One region of the Microbacterium sp. NPDC055903 genome, then DNA from elsewhere that is predicted to be linked to it. Evidence: predicted binding sites of a transcription regulator. Region 1 holds the regulator's gene; each other region holds the start of a gene.

Region 1 (3,274 bases):
GCTCGAGCGCATGCGCGGCTCTGAGATCCCGCATCCTGCTCTGCCAGGCGAACTCGTACACGTGCACCGGCGCACCCGAGCGGCGGGCGACTCGCGTCGCCGGTGCGCGGAGAAGGAAGTCCGTGGCGACCTGTCCGAAGATCTCGCCGGTGCTCGCGGCCGGCCATGCCTCGCGATACGCCCGGATCGCCGTGCCTGGAATCCGCAGCGCCGTGCGGGCGAGCAGCAGTTTCGCCCTGCCGATGCCGTCCAGCGCCTCGGGCGTGAACCACAGGCGGTACTCGTCGGTGTTCGTGCCGATCAGCAACGGGACCTCGGAGCTGCCGAGGACCTCGTGCGGGGAGCGCGGGAGGGACGCGTCGTCGATCGCGAGCTGGAATCCGGGGGCCCCTCCCAGCGGCGAGCTCCCCGCGGCCTGTACGCGCCTCGCTTCGAGGAGCTGCTCCGGCGGGACGGCAAGGAACGAGTCCCGATCCGCGTGGATGCCCAGCGCCTTCGCGAGCTGGGCCGTGACGCGCCCTGCTCTGCGGGCGGGCTGAGCCGTCAGCGGACCGGACTGGATGATCGCCCGGTGGATGAACTCGCGGGAGTCCTCCCGCGCGAGCAGCGCAGCGACGAGCGAGCCGCCGGCGGACTCGCCCATGACGGTGATCCGCGCCGGGTCGCCGCCGAAGGCGCCGATCTCCCGATGCACCCACTCCAGGCCGGCGGCGGCGTCTCTGAGGCCGAGGTTGAGGGGCGCCCCGTCGAGCACGGAGAACCCCTCGGAGCCCAGCCGATAGTTGATGGAGACGAACACGATTCCCGCGCGCGCGAATCCTGAGCCGTCGTAGCCCTCCATCGCCGCGGCGCCGCGCTCCAGTGCTCCGCCGTGCAGCCAGAGCACGACGGGAGCGGCGGAGGCGTCGGTCGGTGACCAGACGTTCGCGGTGAGGATGTCCTCGCCGGCGATCGAAACGCCGCCGAGGAGCTCGCCGATGGGTCCTGAGTAAGGGAGCTGGGGTGCGGTCGGGCCGAAGCGGGTAGCGTCCCGCACGCCGTCCCAGACCCGCGGAGGGCGAGGCGGGCGGAACCGGTCGTCGCCGAAGGGCGGCGCGGCGTACGGGATGCCGAGGAACCGCCGGACTCCGTCCTCGCTCGTCCCTCGGACGGTCCCGGTGGAAACCTGCGCGTGCGACTGCTCCGTCATGGACGTCATCGTATGACGCGCTGTCCGGAGCCTCGTGCACGCGCCGCCGTCGCTTCGCCGGGTAGAATTGGCACTCGAACGAGGTGAGTGCCAGGCGGAGGGAGGCGGACATGGTCACCGAACGCGGTCTCCAGGTGCTGCGAGCCATCGTGCAGGACTATGTCGAGACCCATGAGCCGGTGGGCAGCAAGTCGATCGTCGACCGCCACTCCTTCGGCGTCTCCGCCGCCACGATCCGCAACGACATGGCGCTGCTGGAGGACGAGGAGCTCATCACGGCTCCGCACACCTCGTCCGGTCGGGTGCCGACGGACAAGGGGTACCGGGTCTTCGTCGACCACCTCGCGCAGCTGCGCCCGCTCTCCGGCGCTCAGCGCAGCGCGATCGAGACGTTCCTCTCCGATCCCGCGGACCTCGACGACCTCATGGCCCGCACGGTCCGCGTGCTCACGCGCCTCACGGGGCAGGTCGCTCTCGCCCAGTATCCGTCCTTCGCCAGAGCCAGGCTGACTCACCTCGAACTGGTGGCACTGGCTCCGAACCGTCTGCTCGTCGTGCTCGTCACGGATGCGGGCGGGGTCTCGCAGCGCATCGCGACGCTGCCGTTCGAGCTCGACGAAGGCGACGTCGCCGTGCTGCGCGCGCGTCTGCTGACCCTCATCGCGGGCCAGGGCGTCGGCGAGGCCCGAGAGCGCGTGTCCGCGCTCGCGCTGCCCGTGGAACCCACCGGCGGCGACCGCGCTCTCGTGATGCTCGCGACGGTGATCGGCGAGGAGCTCGACGAGTTCCGTCAGGAGCGTCTCGTGATGGCGGGCGCCGCCACGCTGGCGCGCAGGGAGCAGGACTTCCGTGGCAGCATCCATCCGCTCCTCGAGGCGATCGAGGAGCAGGTGACCCTGCTGCGGCTGATGAACGAGATGGTGACCGACGAGCACGGGCTCGCGGCCAGCATCGGCACGGAGAACGCGCCGTTCGGCTTGGGCGAGGCGTCGATCGTGGCCAGCAACTACGCCACCCCCGGTGGGATGGCGAGGGTGGGCGTGATGGGCCCGACCCGGATGGATTATCCGAGCAACCTGGCAGCGGCGCGGGCGGTCGCCCGCTACCTGTCCCGGCTGCTCGACGAAGACGAGAGGTGATTTGTGGCGGACCACTACGAGGTCCTCGGCGTCGCGCGTGACGCCTCGCAGGATGAGATCAAGAAGGCCTATCGCAGGCTCGCACGACAGCTGCACCCCGATGTGAACCCGGGGGAGGACGCCTCGGAGCGCTTCAAGCTCGTCACCCACGCCTACGACGTGCTCAGCGACGAGGACTCGCGACGCCGCTACGACATGGGCGGCGATGAGAACGGCGGCTTCGGCGGAGGGTTCGGCGGGTTCGGCGACATCTTCGAGACCTTCTTCGGCGCGGCGGGCGGAGGCCGCGGCGCACGACCGAGGTCCAGGCGCGAGCGGGGTCAGGACGCCCTCGTGCGCGTGTCGCTCGAGCTCGGCGACGTCGTCTTCGGCGCGCACAGGGACATCGAGGTCGACACAGCCGTGCTGTGCGAGACCTGTCAGGGTTCGTGCTGTCAGGAGGGGACGTCTCCCGTCACCTGCGACATCTGCGGCGGAAGCGGCCACGTGCAGCGTCAGGTGCGGAGCCTGCTCGGCAACGTCGTCACCTCTCAGCCCTGCGGCACGTGCGAGGGATACGGCACGACCATTCCGTACCCGTGCGCGACCTGCGCCGGCCAGGGCCGGGTGCGCTCGCGTCGGACGGTGTCGCTGGACATCCCCGCCGGCGTCGAGACGGGTCTGCGGCTGCAGCTGCCCGGCTCCGGCGAGGTGGGCAAGGCGGGCGGTCCGAACGGCGACCTCTACGTCGAGGTGACCGTCGCGACGCATCCGACGTACAGCCGTGAGGGCGACGATCTGCTGGCCACGCTCGAGGTCGCGATGACGGATGCGATCCTGGGCGCCGAGACGACGATCGAGGGACTCGACGGTCCGGTGGAGCTGGAGATCCGACCCGGCGTGCAGTCCGGCGATGTGCTGACGATCAAGGGCCGCGGCATCACGCCGCTGCGCGGAACACAGCGCG
Region 2 (3,274 bases), on a different contig from region 1:
GTGGAGGGATGCTTGTCGCCGTTCGCCTTCGCGATGGCCGCGCCCAGCACCTCACGGTCCTCGCCGCGCAGCTCGATGAGCCGCCAGGGCTGGAGGGAGGAGTGGTCGGCGACCCTGCCCGCCGCGGCGATGAGCGGGAGCAGTTCGGCCCTGGTCGGGGCGTCCTCAGTGACCTTCGACCAGGACTGCCTCGCCAGGACCGCGTCGAGCGCGCTCACGCCTGGGGAGCCTCTGGCGTGAAGTTCAAAGCGAGCGAGTTCATGCAGTAACGGTCGCCGGTCGGCGTGCCGAACCCGTCGGGGAACACGTGGCCGAGGTGCGAGCCGCAGTTGGCGCAGCGGACTTCGGTGCGCTCCATCCCGAGGGTGTTGTCCTCGAGCAGTTCCACGGCGTCCGGCCGGATCGACTCGTAGAAGCTCGGCCAGCCGCAGCCGGAGTCGAACTTCGTGCCGCTCTTGAACAGCTCGGCGCCACAGGCGCCGCAGGTGTACAGACCGGCCCGCTTCTCGTCGAGCAGCTCGCCCGTCCACGCCCGCTCGGTGGCCGACTGGCGGAGCACCGCGTACTGCTCATCGCCGAGCTCTGCTCGCCACTCTGCTTCGGACTTGTTCACGCTGTAGGACATGAGACCTCCTGGATCCCTCCCATTCTCTCGCGATCCGAGAGGGTCGGGCGCACCCGGGACCATATCGTCCGTGGAGTGGCGTCGCGGAGCGCGGCAGGAGGCGGCGTAGGCTTCGGGCATGCTCGGTGATCTGACGGACCGCGACCGGGCGATCCTCGCGCTCGAGGTCGCCTGGCCTCGGCATACCGGCGCCAAGGAAGAGGAGATCAGAGCGCGGTTGGGCATGAGCGCCGCACGGTACTACCAGCTGCTCTGGCGTCTCGTCGAGACCGAGCAGGCGCTCGAGCACGATCCGCTCCTGGTCCGCCGGCTGCGCCGCATCCGGGATGCCCGCACCGCGCAGCGGACCGCGCGCATGCCGGGATTCGTCGGCTGACACACGAACCCCGCGCGCGGCTTCCTGAGCGCGCGCACCGGGCATCGGACGGGGGATGCCCTAGCATCGAGGGGTGTCAAAGCCCGTTCGCGATCGTTTCGATGATGTCCCGCGCACCTCTGGGCGCGTCGGCGCGCACCGCGCGGAGAACCCAGGCGGCAACGGATGGATGGTCCTGCTCTGGGCCGTCGTCGCGGCCCTCGTCCTCCTCGTCGCCGGCATCTTCGGCACGCTCGTGGTGATGGGGCGCATCTCGTTGTTCCCCGAGACGCAGCAGACGGCCACGCCCGCGCCGGAGGAGACCGGCGTCGTCGACATGACCTACTCGGTGATGATCCTCAACGCCACGCCGGATGACGGCATCGACGACGACCTGCGTCAGACGCTCATCGACGAGGGCTGGGACGGGAGCATCGTGTTCGCCGTCGACGGCTCGACGGACGACTTCCCCGAGACGACGGTGTACTACGTCGACGCCGCCGACGAGCAGGCCGCTCTGGGGCTCGCCGATCTCATCGGCGGTGCACTCGTCGAGCAGAGCGATGTGTACGCGGGGCAGAACACCACGGACGTCGCGCAGCTCACAGTGGTGCTCGGCGTCGATCGCACGACGCCCGCGCCCGACGCGCAGGAGTCTTCCGAGGAGTAGCGTCGCCCTGTTTCTCCCTGGGCGGACGCGGCTTGCACTCGATGGGGTCGAGTGCCAGAATGGGCGTTAGCACTCGATTGCTCTGAGTGCTAAACCGAACGCCTACGTCCAGGAGGGACGACAAAACTCATGGCAAAGATCATCGCTTTCGATGAGGAGGCCCGCCGCGGCCTCGAGCGCGGTCTCAACATCCTCGCCGACGCCGTCAAGGTGACCCTCGGCCCGCGTGGTCGCAACGTCGTGCTGGAGAAGAAGTGGGGCGCCCCCACCATCACGAACGACGGTGTCTCCATCGCCAAGGAGATCGAGCTGGACGACCCGTACGAGAAGATCGGCGCGGAGCTCGTCAAGGAGGTCGCCAAGAAGACCGACGACGTCGCGGGTGACGGAACCACCACCGCGACCGTCCTGGCGCAGGCGCTGGTCCGCGAGGGCCTGCGCAACGTCGCCGCCGGCGCCGACCCCATCTCCCTCAAGCGCGGCATCGAGAAGGCCGTCGCGGCCATCACGGCCGAGCTTCTCTCCAGCGCCAAGGAGATCGAGTCGAAGGAGGAGATCGCCGCCACCGCGTCCATCTCCGCCGCAGACCCCGAGATCGGCGAGCTGATCGCCGAGGCGATCGACAAGGTCGGCAAGGAGGGCGTCGTCACCGTCGAGGAGTCGCAGACCTTCGGCACCGAGCTCGAGCTCACCGAGGGCATGCGCTTCGACAAGGGCTACATCAACCCCTACTTCGTCACGGACCCCGACCGCCAGGAGGCCGTGTTCGAGGAGCCCTACATCCTCATCGCCAACCAGAAGATCTCCAACATCAAGGACCTTCTGCCCGTCGTCGACAAGGTGATCCAGGACGGCAAGGAGCTCGTCATCATCGCCGAGGACGTCGAGGGCGAGGCTCTCGCGACTCTCGTGCTGAACAAGATCCGCGGCATCTTCAAGTCGGTCGCCGTCAAGGCTCCCGGCTTCGGCGACCGCCGCAAGGCTCAGCTCCAGGACATCGCGATCCTCACCGGCGGTCAGGTCATCACCGAGGAGGTCGGTCTCAAGCTCGAGAACGCCACCCTCGACCTGCTGGGACGTGCCCGTAAGGTCATCGTCACCAAGGACGAGACCACGATCGTCGAGGGCGCCGGCGAGGCGTCGCAGATCGAAGGCCGCGTGACGCAGATCCGTCGCGAGATCGAGAACACCGACAGCGACTACGACCGCGAGAAGCTCCAGGAGCGCCTTGCCAAGCTCGCCGGCGGCGTGGCCGTCATCAAGGCGGGTGCGGCAACCGAGGTCGAGCTCAAGGAGCGCAAGCACCGCATCGAGGACGCCGTCCGCAACGCGAAGGCAGCCGTCGAGGAGGGCATCGTCCCCGGTGGTGGCGTCGCGCTCATCCAGTCCGGCAAGAAGGCGCTCGACGCCCTCGAGCTGTCGGGTGACGAGGCGACCGGTGCGGCCATCGTCCGCGTCGCGATCGAGGCTCCGCTGAAGCAGATCTCGCTGAACGCCGGTCTCGAGCCGGGCGTCGTCGCGAACAAGGTCTCCGAGCTCCCCGGCGGTCACGGCCTGAACGCCGCGACGGGCGAGTACGTCGACCTCTTCGCCGCGGGCATCATCGACCCGGCGAAGGTCACGC
Region 3 (3,274 bases), on a different contig from region 1:
GTTCGCGTCGAAGCTTGGGGCGCCGGTACCGAGCTGCGCGTTGTAGTTGCTTCCCCAGGCGAACAATCGGCCATCATCGGCGAGGGCGAGGCTGAACGAGGACTCATCGGTCGAGCTGGAGACCTGAGTGATCACGACGTCATCGGGGAGAGCGACCCTCACTGGGACGACGCTGCCGTCGACATCCCCGTTGCCGAGCGCGCCGATCCAATCAGATCCCTCCGATCCTGCCCAGCCCCACGAATAGACCTCGCCGTCGGCTGTGAGCGCGAGACCCATGTCCTGGCCACCGATGACATCGACGAAGGGCGACGCCACGTCTTCGACGACGAGCGTCGGCAATGGCTGCATCGTCGACGCGGATGTTCCATTGCCCAGGGATCCGTTGAATCCCGTGCCCCACGAGTACAGGTTTCCGTTCTCGTCCACGGCATAGGCTGTCTCTCCGGATGAGGCGATGTCGACGAAGCTGACACCGGGCGGCGTCTGCACCACCGCCGGCGCGTCGATGGTGGCGTTCACCGTGGTACCGGTGCCGAGCGAACCGTTCACATTGTTGCCCCAGGCATACCACCGCTCGTCACTGCCGCGCGCGAAGACGGGGTTGCTCTGCCCGGAGGTCGTAGCGCGCAACTCCAGGTAGGTGACACCCTCCGGCGTGGCGACGAGCTGTGGGGTGGCGCCCAGGTCGCCACCCCACGCATAGAACAGGCCGTCGTTCCCGATGGCATACGTCTGGTAGGAGCTGGCCGCGAGCTGCGCGAACCCCGTCGGCGCCGCGGGCAGCTCGATCGTGACCTGCGTCCCGCCGGCCACGGGACCGCTGTCGGGCGTCGGCGCTGCGGCGGCGGCGACCGGGGTGAGGACGAGTGCGGCGGTGATAAGCGTCGCCGTGAGGGCGCGCCGAGATACAGCAGAAACAGTCATTGTGATCCCCTGGATAGGCGCCCGTGGGGTAGGCGCACAGGGGAACAGTAGCGACGGCGAAGGCCATAGACGATAGTCGTATGCATTTTGTCCCCCGTTCGGGGGACAAAACAGGCAAGGGCCCGGATGCCGAAGCATCCGGGCCCTTGCCTGTTGTCTGAGCGCTGGCCTCAGCGGACGACGACCGCGAGGACGTCGCGAGCCGAGAGGACGAGGAACTCGTCTGCGCCGAACTTGACCTCGGTGCCGCCGTACTTGCTGTACAGGACGCGGTCGCCGACGGCGACGTCGAGCGGGACGCGGTTGCCGTTGTCGTCGATGCGGCCGGGGCCGACCGCCACGACCTCGCCCTCCTGGGGCTTCTCCTTGGCGGTGTCAGGGATGACCAGGCCACTCGCGGTGGTCTGCTCGGCCTCGACCTGCTTGATGACGATGCGGTCCTCGAGCGGCTTGATGGAAACCGACACGGTCTACCTCTTCTTTCTTGACGCTGACACGAAAGACTTTTCGCACTCTCAACCCGAGAGTGCTAACGCCAGTCTAGGCGCTCCGCTGGCACTCATGCAATGCGAGTGCCAGTCGTTCGCCACAGACGGACACGCTCGCCCCATAGGCTGAAGCGGTGCAGATGACCGAGCTCGCGGCGCTCCTGACCCCGGAGGGCCTGCGCCTGCTGGACGAGGCGGGGCAGATCGAGTCCACGACCGACGTCACGCGGGCCGTCTCCGTGCTCAGGTCAGCCGGCCACTCCCCCGAACTCGTGTCAGCGGTCGTCGGCCAGGCGCGCCTGCGCAGCAAGGCCGTGGCGAAGTTCGGCGGTTTCGCCGAGAGGATGCTCTTCACGCAGGCGGGGCTCGAACAGGCGACGCGGCTCGGTGTCGCGGCCAGGCACGCAGGAAGGATGCGTGCGGCGGGGATCGAGCACGTCGCCGACCTCGGCTGCGGGATCGGGGGCGACGCGCTCGCCTTCGCGGGAGCCGGCTTGCGGGTCACCGCCGTGGATGCCGACGAGGTGACCGCGGCGATCGCCGCCTACAACCTCGCCGCGTTCGGGGACGATGCCAGGGTGCTGCACAGCACGGCCGAGGATGCGGTGGACGATGCCGCCATCCGCACGGACCGGACGGCGATCTGGATGGACCCGGCCCGCCGGACCGCAGGCCATGGCGAGACACGGCGGGTGCAGGCATCCGACTACTCGCCACCGCTGGACTGGGCGTTCGAACTCGCGAGCAGAGTCCCCACCGGCATCAAACTCGGCCCCGGCCATGACCGCGACGCCCTGCCCGCCGACGCCGAGGCGCAGTGGGTGAGCGCGGACGGCAGCGTCGTCGAGCTCGTGCTGTGGTCCGGTGCGCTGGCACGGCCGGGCATCCGCAGGGCCGCGCTCGTGATCCGCGGCGAGCGCTCGCACGAGCTGACCGCCGCGGCGGATGCCGAGGACGCCGACGTGCGCCCGCTCGGAGCGTTCCTGCACGAACCGGACGGCGCGGTGATCCGCGCCAGACTCATCGGAGATGTCGCACGCCGTCTCGGTGCGGGGATGCTGGACGAGCACATCGCCTATCTCACCGGCGACGACGCGGTCACGAGCCCCTTCGTGCAGTCTTTCCGCATCCGGGAGACCCTTCCCGTGAACGCCAAGGCGATCAGCGCCGCCCTGCGAGCGGGTGGGATCGGAACGATCGAGATCAAGAAGCGCGGCGTCGACATCGACCCTGCGGCCTTCCGCAAGAAGCTCAAGCTCAGCGGCTCAGCATCCGCGACGCTCATCCTGACCAGGGTCGGCGACCAGCGCCTGGCGATCCTCGCCGACCGGGTGTGACGCGGGTCAGTCTTCGCTCTGCGGCCGCTGGGCCTCTCCGTTCGTGACCCGCACGGACGGAATCCCCCCGGGAAGGATCGAGAGGGAGATCGTCGTCTCGGTCACGGCGTCGAAATCGAGCATCGAGACGACGGCTCCCGATGTCTCGGACGCCGCGCACACGGGGTCTCGAGGGACGTCCTCCCCGGCGGGCCTCTCGGCGTCGATGACCATGCAGACGCTTCCGTCGGCCCGCTGCGCCACCCAGATCGGGGCTTCATCGATCCGCGCGGCGACGTGGATGGTTTCCGGCAGGAACCCGCTGCGCACCAGCTCCATGGCCTGAGTGGCCTCGACGTCATCCGCTGCCCCCGTGGACGAGGCCGTCGGAATCGGATGCTCCTGCATCGTCACCACGACACTGTCATCGGAGGCGACCACGCCGGAGAGCGACACGACCACAGTCTCGCCCTGCTCCGGCGCATGAGCGAGAACCGTCTCCATCGCCTCACCCGCCAGCGCGTTCTCACGCAGCGCGCAGTC

The links. Region 1 encodes HrcA, which represses chaperone genes, less so after heat shock. Its sites were predicted from a motif close to TTNGCACTCGNNNNNNNCGAGTGCNAA; they were not measured.
Region 2: a site for HrcA is predicted at 1,717-1,743, ahead of groL (chaperonin GroEL). Genes of this name have one in related genera too.
Region 3: a site for HrcA is predicted at 1,480-1,506, ahead of groES (co-chaperone GroES). Genes of this name have one in related genera too.

What each region holds. Positions count from the first base shown of each region.
Region 1 is NZ_JBSHCA010000002.1:282,201-285,474, forward strand. It holds gene ACWGJP_RS10720 (carboxylesterase/lipase family protein) at 1-1,189, opposite strand, end outside; gene hrcA (heat-inducible transcriptional repressor HrcA) at 1,300-2,328, shown strand; gene dnaJ (molecular chaperone DnaJ) at 2,332-3,274, shown strand, end outside.
Region 2 is NZ_JBSHCA010000003.1:357,074-360,347, reverse strand. It holds gene ACWGJP_RS15570 (nitroreductase family protein) at 1-218, opposite strand, end outside; gene msrB (peptide-methionine (R)-S-oxide reductase MsrB) at 215-625, opposite strand; gene ACWGJP_RS15560 (DUF3263 domain-containing protein) at 744-1,001, shown strand; gene ACWGJP_RS15555 (LytR C-terminal domain-containing protein) at 1,075-1,650, shown strand; gene groL (chaperonin GroEL) at 1,780-3,274, shown strand, end outside.
Region 3 is NZ_JBSHCA010000001.1:405,386-408,659, forward strand. It holds gene ACWGJP_RS01810 (RCC1 domain-containing protein) at 1-927, opposite strand, end outside; gene groES (co-chaperone GroES) at 1,098-1,394, opposite strand; gene ACWGJP_RS01820 (THUMP-like domain-containing protein) at 1,550-2,752, shown strand; gene ACWGJP_RS01825 (hypothetical protein) at 2,759-3,274, opposite strand, start outside.